Regions from separate parts of the Exiguobacterium sp. SH0S1 genome, predicted to be linked through region 1. Evidence: a T-box and tRNA genes for the amino acid it is inferred to sense, from the RefSeq annotation. Region 1 holds a T-box; the other holds one or more tRNA genes.
The links. A T-box is a leader RNA that pairs with one kind of tRNA and senses whether it is charged. The one in region 1 lies ahead of argS (arginine--tRNA ligase), so its partner is inferred to be a tRNA-Arg.
Positions count from the first base shown of each region.

Region 2: it encodes a tRNA-Arg, which carries the amino acid that the T-box ahead of argS (arginine--tRNA ligase) is inferred to sense. The anticodon was not compared.

Region 1 is NZ_SJVC01000003.1:277,259-284,187, reverse strand. Features, by position in the region: gene pulA (type I pullulanase) at 1-318, opposite strand, end outside; gene EVJ20_RS10540 (YajQ family cyclic di-GMP-binding protein) at 388-879, shown strand; gene EVJ20_RS10535 (metallophosphoesterase family protein) at 876-1,454, shown strand; gene argS (arginine--tRNA ligase) at 1,495-3,177, opposite strand; T-box leader at 3,231-3,442, opposite strand; gene EVJ20_RS10525 (GGDEF domain-containing protein) at 3,599-5,278, shown strand; SAM riboswitch class I at 5,377-5,472, shown strand; gene EVJ20_RS10520 (Na+/H+ antiporter NhaC family protein) at 5,544-6,827, shown strand; gene EVJ20_RS10515 (TVP38/TMEM64 family protein) at 6,864-6,929, opposite strand, start outside.
Region 2 is NZ_SJVC01000001.1:1,273,045-1,279,973, reverse strand. Features, by position in the region: gene whiA (DNA-binding protein WhiA) at 1-879, shown strand, start outside; gene EVJ20_RS06515 (hypothetical protein) at 966-1,202, shown strand; gene EVJ20_RS06510 (DUF2179 domain-containing protein) at 1,296-1,820, shown strand; gene EVJ20_RS06505 (hypothetical protein) at 1,881-2,321, shown strand; gene EVJ20_RS06500 (MerR family transcriptional regulator) at 2,379-3,074, shown strand; gene clpP (ATP-dependent Clp endopeptidase proteolytic subunit ClpP) at 3,115-3,729, opposite strand; tRNA gene EVJ20_RS06490 (tRNA-Arg) at 3,844-3,916, opposite strand; gene EVJ20_RS06485 (RNA polymerase factor sigma-54) at 4,041-5,180, shown strand; gene EVJ20_RS06480 (glutaredoxin family protein) at 5,182-5,439, shown strand; gene EVJ20_RS06475 (sugar-binding transcriptional regulator) at 5,552-6,577, shown strand; gene gap (type I glyceraldehyde-3-phosphate dehydrogenase) at 6,638-6,929, shown strand, end outside.

The DNA of each region.
Region 1 (6,929 bases):
GCCGACGACTTTCGCATACGGATCGAGGGATTCGATGCGTTTGCCGTCAACGATTGCCTCGAACACGTAAAACTGACCTTCGAATTGCGCCCGGTCAAGCTCGACCATCCATGTCCCTTTTTCGGCCCGTTCGAGCTCGATGCGATCAAACTTACGCGCCCGCGCCGTACGATAAAGCTTCACTGTCATTTGCTCGGCTACCGGCGACCACACCCGCAGACGGATGAGTTCACTTTTAAACGTCACCCCAAGGTCTTTTCCATGATATGCAACGTGATCCAAGTCTACATTTGTCTGTCTATCGATTGTATGTTCCATCGTTTCACTCCTTCACTGCTTCAAATCTGCTATCATTATAACAAAACCCATACAAAGGATGGATGAAACATGGCAAAAGACAATTCTTTTGATATCGTGTCAGAAATGAACCTCGAAGAAGTGAAAAACGCGATCCAAATCGCCGAAAAAGAAATTTTGAACCGTTACGACTTTAAAGGGTCGAAGAGTGAGATGTCACTCGATAACGGTGACCTTGTCCTCGTCTCAGATGACGATTACAAACTCGAACAGTTAAAAGACGTCATGATCTCGAAGTTGATCAAGCGCGGTGTGCCGACGAAAAACCTCGACTATCAAAAAATCGAACGCGCACTCGGCGGTACCGTCCGTCAACGTGTCAAGTTGAAGAGCGGAATCGACAAAGACGATGCCAAGAAGATCAACAACGCCATCAAAGAGTCGAAGTTGAAAGTGAAATCGCAAATTCAAGACGATCAAATTCGTGTGACGGCCAAGTCACGGGATGACCTACAAGCGGTCATGCAACTCGTCCGTGAGCTCGAGTTATCGGTCGATGCCCAGTTCACGAACTACCGATGAAACTCGCCATCATCAGTGACCCGCACGGTTCGTTTGATGATTTGAAAGCCGTCCTCAAGGCGGTCAGGCGCGAGACCGAGCACATCCTCTGCCTCGGCGACTTGTACGAGTGCCATATCGGCAAAAAACGGCGCAACGAACGGTTTCATGACGTCTCTGACGTCATGACGTTTGACGAGCAGTACGAGGCGCTCTTGACGTTCCCGAGCCTGCGCGGCAACCAAGAAGAACGGATTGACGAAGTGCTCATCGTGTCGCACCCTGTCAAGACCCGCATCTCATTATTGCCTGAACAGACGACACTCGATGAGGCGCTGTTCTTACATGGTCACCAAATCGAGTGGAGCGCCGACTGGGAGCCGATCGTCGAAAAAGGCAAGTACCCGCTCGTCTTCATCGGGCATAGTCATATTCCGGGCATCTACCGGAAAGGCCGCTCGATTCCCTGGGAAATCGGGACACCGTTCAAGTTGAAGAAGAAGCGCTACGTCATCAACGTCGGCGCCGTCATCTTCGACCGAGAATGGTGTCTGTATGATACGAAGACGCGAACAGTCACGCGGATGAAGGCGTGACACAACAAAAGGGACCTTTCGCAGGTCCCTTTTGTCGTATTTACATTTCTTCTGGAGCTTGGACACCGATTAAACGGAGTCCTTCCGTCAAGACGATCGTCACGGCTTTGACGAGCGCGAGACGCGATTGTTTGCCCGCATCTTCTTCAAGCACACGGACGTGGCCGTAATACTTGTTGAACGATTGCGCCAAGTCGAGGACATAACGGCTGATGATCGACGGCTCACGGCGCTCATGGGCACGCGTGATGACGTGTGGGAACGCGTTGAGCATCGTCACGACGCCCCACGTGTGGTCGTCGTCCGCACCTGCGAACGTCGCACCGTCGTAGTTGCCTTTACGGAGGAGCGAGTTCGCCCGTGCGTTCGTGTACTGCACGTAAGGTCCCGTCTCCCCTTCGAACTTGAGCATGCTGTCGAGGTCGAACTCGATGTTGTTGATGCGCTCATTCTTCAAATCGTGGAAGATGACGGCGCCGACGCCGACCATACGAGCCACGTTCTCTGCGTTTGGAAGCTCAGGGTTCTTCTGTTCGATGTTCGCTTGCGCTTTCTCGATCGCTTCTTTCAATACTTCTTCAAGTAGGACGATGCGGCCTTTACGTGTCGACATCTTCTTCCCTTCTTGCAAGATCAAGCCGAACGGTACGTGGTGCATGCCGTCGACGAAGTCGTAACCGAGCTTGCGGAGTACCGAGAACAACTGTTTGAAGTGGAGCGCCTGCTCGCCACCGACGACGTAGTTCGCTTGGACGAAGTTGTACGTCTCATGACGATAGACGGCCGCAGCCAAATCACGTGTCGCGTAAAGCGTCGCGCCGTCTTTCTTTGTGATCAGGCAAGGTGGCAAGTTCTCGTCTTCAAGCGAGACGACCATCGCCCCTTCACTCTCGACGAGCAGGTTCTTCTCTTCGAGCATGGCGACGATCCGGTCCATCTTGTCGTTGTAGAACGCTTCACCGTGGAAGCTGTCAAACTCGACACCGAGGAGATCGTATACTTTTTGGAACTCTTTGAGCGACTCGTCACGGAACCACGTCCACAGTTCGGTCGCTTCAACGTTACCGTCCTCGAGCTTTTTGAACCAAGCACGGCCCTCGTCTTCAAGCTCAGGTTGGGTTTTCGCTTCTTCATGGAAGTGAACGTATAGCTTTAAGAGCTCAGCGATCGGATTTGCCCGGACCGCTTCTTCATCGCCCCACTTCTTATAAGCGACCATGAGTTTCCCGAATTGTGTACCCCAGTCACCGAGATGGTTGACACCGACGACGTTATAGCCGTTTTTGCGAGCGATCTGGTTGATGGCGTTACCGATGACCGTCGAGCGCAAGTGCCCCATCGAGAACGGTTTGGCGATGTTCGGTGATGAGAAGTCCGTGACAATCGTCTCGTTGCGTGTTGCATGCGTCGCGTAATCCGCTTGCTCGTCGAGAACCACGTTAATGATTTCCTGCGAGACGACGCCACGGCTCAAGAAGACGTTCACGTATGGACCGGCCGCTTCAACTTTTGTGAACAGTTCGTCGTTCAATTCACCGGCGATGTCAGTCGCAATCATGACCGGCGCTTTCCGGTACGCCTTGGCGAGTTGGAAGCATGGGAACGCGAGATCCCCGTGTGCCTCATGTTTTGGTTTTTCAATCAATGCCTCAATCTGGTCGAGCGTGAGTTCGTCACCGATGACACGTGACAGAGCCTCCGCATACTTGCGTTCATAACTCATGTAAATTTCCTCCTTCAAATCTAGTCATAAAAAAAACGCCCTTTGCACAGATGCAAAGAGACGGGTTGGCCCGCGGTACCACTCTTCTTGCCTGTTTTACACAGACCACTTTAACGGTGATAACGGGGGGCCCCCGGCTACGCCTACTCGCTTCGGATAGCATCTCAAAAGTGCGTTTCGCGATGTTTGTCAGCCTAGGCTCTCACCAATCCCTAGGTCGCTTTGTTGACTAAACGATCGTTACTCTCTTTTTCATCGACTTTCGTCTATGTGGTTGAAAAGCAACTTCATTATAGAGGATATTTGATGTAGACTCAATGCTAGAATTCAGCCATTATGATGAATAGGCAGGACTTGGGCGCAACCGTGCCGAATCTCCTACCATACATATGAGAAGACTTTTCCCACACAGGAGGGAACTATGAATCATTTTCGCAAAATGTCCGTCCTCGGTTGGAGCATTTGGAGTTTGATCGTTTTACTGACCATCACCTTGTTTACAACCGGTGTTCTTGATATTCCGGCGATCGAGCCGCTTCCGTTCATCTTGATCGCGCTGCTCGTCGTCATTTTCCAAATGGACTCGATTGAACGAAAAGGCATTTATTTCACGTTTTCAGAAAGTATCGTCCTCATCATCTTTTTATTCTTTGATTTTGAGACGGCGCTCCTCGTCAACCAAATCGGACTTCTCGTCTTTCAGTTCGCCAACCTAAAACCGCGCGTCGCGCTCCGCCGCTTTCGGTTCACTTATCCTTGGAACGCGATCACGTCATTTTTAGAAATCGCCATCCCGGCAAGTGTTTACTTGGCCCTCGGAGGTGAAACTGGTCTTGGCTTCTATTCGCAGGATTCGTTCGTTCCGCTCGTCGGTCTGATCATTGCCATAATTTTGAACACGGTCGTCCAGAAGTATCAAGTCGGCTGGTGGTTCCGCGTCGATATCCCGGTCCGTGATTTTTTGAGCATCGCGTTTTACACGTACATCGTCAGTTTGGTCTTCATCTTCGCCGCGTCGTTCTTCCGTGAGACGAACTTGCTCGTCGTCAGCAGCATCGCGGCCGCCCTCACGTTCTTTATTAAGCGGTTGATGATTCAAAAAGGGCGCCAAGACGCGTTCAAGTCATTGATCGAACAGTACGATGAAGCGAAAGAGGCCGTCTCCCTATCTCAAAGCGAGGCCCAGGCGATTGAAGTGTTCTTGAGTCAATGTGAGCGCCTCAACCAATATGATAAAGGGTTTGTCGAGTTCGTCCTGTTCGACCGAACGCTCTATTTCGATTTGTTGACGCGACAGCCGATCGACCGTCCACTCGTCTTCGACTTGATGGAAGCGCGCCATCCACACGCCAAGTCTGTCGATTATGAGATGCGCTTCGAATGGGACGCAGCGTTGTCAGATGCGTTTCATGACGATTACCACAGCTTCATCTCAGTCCAGTCAGAAGAGATTGACGGGATTCGCACACGTATCGTCATGATTGGTGAACACGTCTATGGCTATCCCCCCATCATTCAAAACGAGATGGTAAAACTGTTGAAATCGTTCAACCGAACGATCAGCCGATGCCACGAGCGCGACCGCCTATACACGGAAAGCCGCACCGATAGCTTGACGCTGCTCGCCAATGCGCGCGCGTTCTACGAGTATGGGATTCAACAAATCTCGGACGGCTCGATGTACCCGATCTCGGTCGCGATGCTCGACATCGACTTCTTTAAAAAAATCAATGACACGCACGGTCACCAAGTCGGAGACAGCGTGCTCCAAGAGTTCGGGCGGCGAATCCGGCAAATGCTCCGGACCGATGACTTTGCGGCCCGTTACGGGGGCGAGGAGTTCATCTTGCTGCTCAATCATTGCGACGTCGACCAAGCCGTCGATATCGCCGAACGGATTCGGCAGAAAATTGAAGATAAGCCGTTCCGTGTCGATGGGGTCGATATTCCCGTGACCGCCTCGATCGGTGTCGATACGATTCAAGCGTTCGGCGACAAACGGCTTGACGATACGATCCGTAACGCTGACCGGGCCCTTTACGTCGGCGGCAAGTACGCCGGTCGTAACCGCGTCGCCCATTACAACTTTTTGACGACATGACTTCCCCCCGCGTCCACTGGCGCAGGGGGATTTCTGTTGACAACCCGATTTGAAACAGGTACGTTAGGAAACGTGTCTAACAACTACATCATGACGACTTTTTATCAAGAGAGACGGAGGGACTGGCCCTTAGATGTCTCGGCAGCGGGTAACCTGTGCCAAATCCAGCGAGCGTTCTGCTCGAAAGATGAAAAGGGTGTCTCTTACAGAGAGAGCCTTTTTCGGAAGGCTCTTTTTTTCTATTCTTTGAAATGAGGTGAATCGATTGGAACAACCAACAGCTAACAAATGGGCGCTCTTGCCCTTGCTCGTCTTCCTCGTCTTCTTCATCGGGGCGGGTATTTATTATGGCGACTTTTACAAGTTCCCGGTGCTGATCGCGGCGTTGATCGCTTTAATTGTCGCTGCGATGATGACGAAAGGAAGCGTCACTCAGACCGTTGAGCGCATCGCCCAAGGTGCCGGTAATCCAGGCATCTTGATCATGATATTCATCTTCCTGCTCGCCGGTGCGTTCTCGAGCGTCGCCGGTGCAATCGGTGCGATTGACGCGACGGTCAATGCGGCCTTGACGTTCCTGCCACCGTCACTCTTACTGAGCGGACTGTTCGTCATCGCCGCTTTCATCTCGATGGCGATGGGCACATCGACCGGTACGATTGCCGCGCTCGCCCCGATCGCGCTCGGCATCCATCAAGAGAGCGGGGTCAATATCGCGATCGCGGCCGCGGCCGTTGTCGGCGGGGCCATGTTCGGAGACAATTTGTCGTTCATCTCGGATACGACAATCGCCGCCGTCCGGACACAACGGACGAACATGCGCGACAAGTTCCGGACCAACTTTTGGATCGTGCTCCCGGCCGCAATCATCACGACCGTCCTGTTAGCCGTTCTCTCAAGCGGAGAGTCGACGATTGAAGTGGCCGCGTTCGAATGGTACAAGTTGATTCCGTATCTCGCCGTCATCGTCCTCGCCTTGACCGGACTGAACGTCATCCTCGTTTTGCTCGGCGGCATCGCGCTCGCTGGCATCATCGGGCTGATTGACGGAAGCTTGGCCGTCACGTCTTACGTCACGGCGATGGCCGACGGCATGATGGGCATGGCCGAGATCTCGCTCTTGACATTATTCATGGGCGGACTCGTCGGACTCATCTCGCATAACGGTGGACTCACCTATTTACGAGACGCACTCACGTCACGGATTCAACGCCGGGCTGGTGCGGAATGGAGCATCGCCGGGCTCGTCAGTGCGACGAACGTCGCGACGGCGAACAATACGATCTCGATTCTCGTAGCAGGCCCGCTTGCCGCGAATATCGCCGATACGTATGACATCGAACGGAAAAAGTCAGCGAGCGTACTCGACATCTTCTCGTGCGGGGTACAAGGACTTCTGCCTTACGGGGCGCAGCTCCTCATCGCCGCCGAGTTGACGAACACGGCGTCCCCCGCCCTCGTCCCGTATATGTTCTATCCGTTCCTCCTGTTCATTTGCGGAGGCTTGGCGATCGTCTTCAACTTCCCACGTTTCAAAAAAACCAACTAAGCAAAAATCCTCGAAGGCGGTCGCCTTCGAGGATTTTTATGTTCTCGCTTCACGTTTACGTTTGAGCTCTTCGTTCCGTTTTTTGAAAGCGCGCCGTTTGAG
Region 2 (6,929 bases), on a different contig from region 1:
TCCGCGCTCGTCCGCATGAACGGTGTCATCTCGCTCGCTTTAGGACGGGGGATGACGCTTGACGTCTCGACCGAGAACGCCGCGATCGCGCGCCGCATCTACTCCCTCATGAAACGTCTGTACGACCATCACTTGGATCTGTTCGTCCGGAAGAAAATGCGGTTGAAGAAGAACAACGTCTACATCGTCCGTGTCTCGCAACGCGCCGAGACGATGCTCCGTGACCTCGAGATCCTCGGGGAGAACTATGAGATGATCCGGACACTCAACTCGGATATGACGCGCAACCAGAACCTGGCCCGCGCTTACTTGCGTGGTGCGTTCCTCGCCGGAGGATCGATCAACCATCCGAAGACGTCGTCGTATCATCTAGAGGTGTACAGCCTGTATGAGAACCATAACCAGGCGCTCCGGGACCTCGCCAACCGCTTCGGCTTGAACGCAAAGACGCTCGAGCGGAAAAAAGGGCATATCCTCTACATCAAAGAGAGCGAGAAGATCTCCGACTTCCTTAAACTGATCGGGGCGACGCGCGGCATGCTCGATTTTGAGGACGCCCGCATCATCAAAGACATGCGCAACTCGGTCAACCGGCTCGTCAACTGTGAGACGGCGAACTTGAACAAGACGGTCGGGGCGGCGCTCCGGCAAGTCGAGAATATCAAGTATCTCGAACGGACGGTCGGGCTTGAAGTTTTACCGGTCAAGCTCCGCGAAATCGCCGAGCTTCGGGTCACCCATCAAGACGTGTCGCTCCAAGAACTCGGGGAGATGCTCGAGACGGGACCGATCTCGAAGTCGGGCATCAACCACCGGCTTCGCAAAATCGACCAGATTGCGGAGAAAGTTCGCAGCGGTGAAGAAATCGGGTCATCCTGACACCGGTTGCGTCAAAAGCATTCTTCCTATATAATTAGCAATTGTGTATAGGAATTTGAAATGTAAACTAAAGGAGCTTCAACATTATGTCGAATGCAAAGAAAAGACTTTCGCTCACGATTGACGCTGAGCTAGACCGGGTCATCACGGACCGGGCCAAAGAAATCGGGATTCCGAAAAGTGCGCTCGTGACATTCGCGACAAGCCTCTTCCTCAACCAGTTGCGTGCTGAAGAGATGTTGTCGGGCGATACGAACGCGATTTACCAAGTTATCCGTAAAGACTATGAACTGCTCACGAGCGTTGATAATTTAAGCAAATGAGAAAAGGGCTGACCGCGGTCAGCCTTTTTTGGTTGCATCCGTCACGGAAATTTGGAATAGTGGAGTTACTGAATTGGAATGGAGGTCGATCCTATGGGACAAGCGAGCCAACTCTTGCTCATTTTATTATTACAATTACTATTTGTACCGGTGCTCACGCTTCGGACGATCATGCTCGTCAAAGGGAAAACGGTGATTGCGGCCATGTTCGGGACGCTCGAGACGCTCATCTACATCTTTGCGCTCGGTATCGTCTTTCAAGATTTGACGACGCTCGGGATGATCGTGTATGCGGTCGGGTTCGGGCTCGGTATTCTTCTCGGCGGTTTCGTCGAGCGGAAACTTGCGATCGGCTACAACATGATCCAAGTCCACACGCAAGAGTTTCCGGCTGAGCTCATTCAAAAGATGCGCGACAGCGGATACGGTGTGACGCACTATCAAGGCCAAGGCCGTGATGGAACGCGTTATCGTCTTGATGTCTTGGCGGCTCGGACGCGGATGAAAGAATTGCGCCAACTGGTCGAGGAGTATGAACCGAAGGCGTTCCTCGTCGCGTTCGACCCGGTCGATTTCAAAGGTGGATATATGTTGAAAGGGCTCCGACGCCCGAAATGAACGGAAGACTCACGAAAGTGGGTCCTTTTTTGTGGAGTGGGGAATAGACAGGGAAAGGAGATGAGCGTGTTGAAGCGAAAAGGGCGATGGGTGTTGGTGATCGGGTTACTGGTAGTCGGGGGAGGATTGCTCGCGATATCCTTTTGGAAAACAGAATCGTCGCTGCGCCCGCCACTGCCGACGGTCCGGGTCGGTTCAGTGACCGCCGAAGTGAGACAGTCGACGTTTTGTTGGTCCGATGAGGGACAAGGGGTATGTGAAGACCACGGGTTACCGGGAGCGGACGACCTGCAGCTCGTCCCGGTCAAACCAGGTGCTGAAATCGACGTGACGTTCCACGCCGAGCCTTCGAACTTTTCATTCAATCAGATTATCGACGGGGAACTCGTCCCGTCCGAGCAAGTCGTTCCCGATGAACCGGGCGTCTATTTGTTCGAGACGGGCGGGGACTGGGCACAAGGCGACAGCCGTTACGTGTTCGGCGTCAAGGTCGAGGAATAAAAGAGTTGACCTGTCCGTTACGGACGGCTTTAACATAAACGAGAAGGGGGAACGCCAATGATTCAAATCGGAAAAGTTGTCCATCTAACGGGGTTGTCAATTAAAGCGATAAAGTGGTATGAAGCGAAAGGGCTCGTCCAGCCGACTCGTTTAGACAATCAGTATCGGTTATACGGAATAGAAGAAATAAGACGCTTGAACGAAATCAAGTTATTGCGGCAAATAGGCATTTCGCTCGAACAGATTCAGACCGCAGGAAGTGTGAGCGAGTTACTTGAAGGGAGGCTTGATGAAGTCCAACGTGAAATCGAGGCGTTGCGACAAATCGAGCAACAAATCGAATGGATGCAAACAGGAGGGAATCAAATGAATGTTCGCTATGAGACGTGGGAGCAACCTAAAGTTGTGAACGGGTACGTATCCGAACTCACAGCAATCTCGGTCGTATGGGAAAAACTAAATCCAGAGCTGACGACAAACGAATCGTACGGTGTCTGTTTGCCGAGAGAAGAAGCTTATCTGGCCGGCATGACCGAACCCGTACATGGGAAGGGTGCAAGACAAGTCGAATTGTCGGCAGGACGTTACCTGGTCGCAACGGTCGAAGGAGGGATCCCGGCCATTCCATCGACGTACGATCAACTTTTGGCTTTGCCGGATGTGACGTTGCGTGATGCAGTTGATTTTGAGCGCTATATCCATGGGCAAGATGGGGCCGATGATTTGATTGAGATTTGGTTACCGACCCAATAAAAAAAGCGCCTTTCCCGAAGCTGGGAAAGGCGCTTTTGGTTTAACGTGTCATGACTTTATCGATGAGACCGTAGTTGCTCGCCTCATCAGCTGACATGAAGTAGTCGCGCTCTGTGTCGCGCTCGATGACTTCAAGCGGCTGGCCTGTGTTGTCGGCCATGATTTGGTTCAACTTCTCACGCATCTTGATGATGCGTTCGGCGTGGATTTTAATGTCCGACGCTTGACCTTGTGTTCCGCCGAGCGGTTGGTGAATCATGATCTCCGCGTTTGGAAGCGCGAAGCGTTTACCTTTTTCACCGGCTTGGAGCAAGAAGGCACCCATCGATGCGGCCATTCCGATACAGATTGTCGATACGTTCGGCTTGATGAAGTTCATCGTGTCGTAGATCGCCATTCCGGAAGTGATCGAGCCACCCGGGCTGTTGATGTAGAGTGAGATGTCCTTATCTGGGTCCTCAGCTGCAAGGAAAAGAAGCTGGGCGACGATCGAGTTGGCGACGTTGTCGTCGATCGCGCTTCCGAGAAGGATGATCCGGTCTTTAAGCAAGCGTGAGTAAATGTCGTACGCGCGTTCCCCGCGACCTGTTTGTTCGATAACTGTTGGAATTAACATTGAATTTGCCTCCTTGTATGTATCGTGTAAACCTATCATAACCGCTATAGTCAATGTTGGTCAAACGATAGTCTTTGTTTCTCACATATTCCACCGTTCGCCCAATTATAAACGACAAAAGAGGCCAGGCATCTGCCTGACCTCTTGATTTGATACACCCGGAGAGATTTGAACTCCCGACACCTGGCACCGGAAACCAGTGCTCTATCCCCTGAGCTACGGGTGCATGTTCTCTGACACGATTTATTATACAATTGTTTTTTTGAAAAAGCAATCCTGTTGTTATGTCTTTTTTTGCAAGCGCGTTCGGCGACCATTCGTTACAATTAGAAGTGAGAGGGGTGTGACCGATGCAACGGCAAGAACAGCAACAACTGCAGAAGCTTCAGCTGACACAAGACATGGTCCGGCGTCTGCCGGTTCTTGAGGCGGACCGGGTCGCGCTCGAGTGGCAGCTCGCCCGGTTGGCTAAACGAAACGCGCACGTCACAACGGGCGGTACGGTCGAATGGATTGCGGACGCGGCGGGCGGTTTTGAAGCACGGCTATTTGAACAGATTGACGAAGGAAGCGGGACCGGGGCCCAAAAGCAGCTTCAAAAGCAACTCGTCATGGCGCTCGACCATCGCGGGCTACTGCCGGAGACCGATGCCGTCCTCGCGAAGCGATTCGGTGTCGAGATGACGGACGTCGATCTGGCCCGGCGCGCACTGTTATTTTTAGAGCCGACCGGGATCGGTGCGATTTCAGAACATGACTGCCAATACCGTCACGCGATCGAGCATGACGATCCACACGTGCTCGACGTGTTCGAGGCGCTTGACGCAAAGGTCGAGCATATAGCGGACAGGCTCGGGATGACGACTGACGAATACGAGCGAATCAGCCGAATCGTCGCCACGCTCCCGAGGACACCGATATTATATGAAGAAACCGAGCATATTCTGCCCGAACTCGAGGTCGTCGTTCAAGACGGGGAACTCATCACGACGTGGTTCAGCCCGATGATCGCCTTAGACGTCGGTTCGGACCGGGAGGCGAAGTGGTGGCAAGAGACGCTCGCGATGCGCGCAGAGACGCTCCGCTCTGTGTGGGCCGTCATCGAGCGACGCCAGGCGGACTGGCTCCGTGGGCAGCTCGTCCTGCATCCGCTCACACGAAAAGAAGTCGCCATCGAGATCGGCAAGCATGAGTCGACGGTCGGCCGCGCGATTCAAGGCAAGTACGCCAAGACCGCGGGCGGCGTGATGGAGTGGCGTCACTTCTTCGTCCGCGCCACGTACCACGGCCAAGCCCCGTTCATGATTAAACGGGCGCTCGCCGAGCTGATCCAACAAGAGACGGCGCCTTTGAGCGACCAGGCGCTCACCGAGGAGCTGGCCCGGATCGGCTACACGGTGACGCGGCGGACGGTCGCGAATTATCGCGAGGCGCTAGGTTTTGGCAATTCGCGGGAGCGGGAACGACAGTTATGGAAAGGGGAGACATGACATGGTACTGACGTTATATCGCCGGGAGAACTGCTCGCTTTGTGAGGAGGCGCTCGTCATGCTCGAATGGCTACAGGAAGATTATCCGTTCGAGCTCGAGCAAATCGACATCACGGGCGACGCGTTGCTTGAAGAAAAATATTTATTTGAGATTCCCGTCGTTGTACATGAAGGAACCCTTATCAGTCAAGGGCGATACGATGATGAGAAAGTTGAAGAATTTGTTAAGTATACGCTTACATCGAAAAAAAACGTTTGAAGGGGTTGCCAGACGGTAAGGTGATTGGTAAGATGAACTCGTAGCGGTGGGACGTAAAAATAAAAGTGGGACAATTTTTGTCCACACTTTAAGTCGAGGGGGAATGAGCATGATCCAGCAACTGATTCAAGTTCAGAAGCAAATCGTCCCTGACCTGCTCGACACGCTCCGACATCGTTATGACATCTTACATTATGTCCGGCTCATGCAGCCAATCGGCCGCCGGACGTTGGCCACAAGCCTCGGGCTGACGGAACGAATCTTAAGACGAGAAGTCGACTTTTTGAAAGACCAAGGTCTTCTCACAGTCGCGACCCAAGGGATCTCACTTACAGAATCGGGCCGAAACGTTCTCAGAGACTTGCACGAGGTCATGGGAGAAATCCTAGGGATTTCACAAATCGCACGAGTTCTCGAGCAAAAACTAGGCGTTCGCCAAGTCGTCATCGTACCGGGAGATTCGGACGAGACGTTCTGGGTCCAGCGAGATATCGGTCGGGCCGCCGTCACGCAACTAAAAGCGCGACTGGCACCTGACGACAATATCATCGCGGTCACAGGCGGGACGACGATGGCATCGGTTGCGGCAATGATGTCGCCCGATAAAAAAGAACGACCGATGCATTTCGTGCCGGCACGCGGCGGACTCGGCGAAACGCTCGAGTTACAGGCGAACACCGTCTGTTCTCGAATGGCGGACCGGGCCCACGCCGACTATCATTTACTCCACATTCCAGACGAGGTTTCACAAAAGACGTTTGAACGGATGGTGGAGGAACCAAGCATAAAAAATGTGCTGGAAATGATTAGAGCGGCTCGAATAGTGGTACATGGAATTGGTGAGGCCGAAACGATGGCAAAACGTCGTCACGCCACACCGGAGCATTTGCGGATGATCGAACGGCACGAAGCCGTCGCCGAAGCGTTCGGATATTATTTCAACGCAGAAGGCGAAATCGTTCATCGGGTCAAGACGGTCGGCATCCAATTAGAGGAGCTCGACGACATGGACACCGTCATCGCCGTCGCCGGAGGAAAGTCAAAGGCACAAGCGATTGCCGCATATGCGAAACATAGGCCGAACATCATCCTCGTCACAGACGAAGGTGCGGCCACAGAATTATTAACTCGTTATTAAAGAGTTGACCCCCGTTGGCTCTTCTAATAAATAGCTTCTACCCTAAGGAGGAAATTAACTATGACAGTAAAAGTTGGTATTAACGGTTTTGGACGTATTGGTCGCTTGGCATTCCGCGAGATCTTGAAGAGTGAAGGCGTCGAGGTTGTTGCAATCAACGACTTGACTGACACGAAGATGCTTGCTCACCTTCTCAAATATGACACGACACAAGGTCGTTTCGACGGAGAAGTTGAAGTACACGACGGTCACTTCCTCGTAAACGGCGAGAAAGTCGTTACACTTGCTAACCGTAACCCAGAAGAACTTCCATGGGGCGAGCTCGGTGTTGACATCGTTCTCGAATGTACTG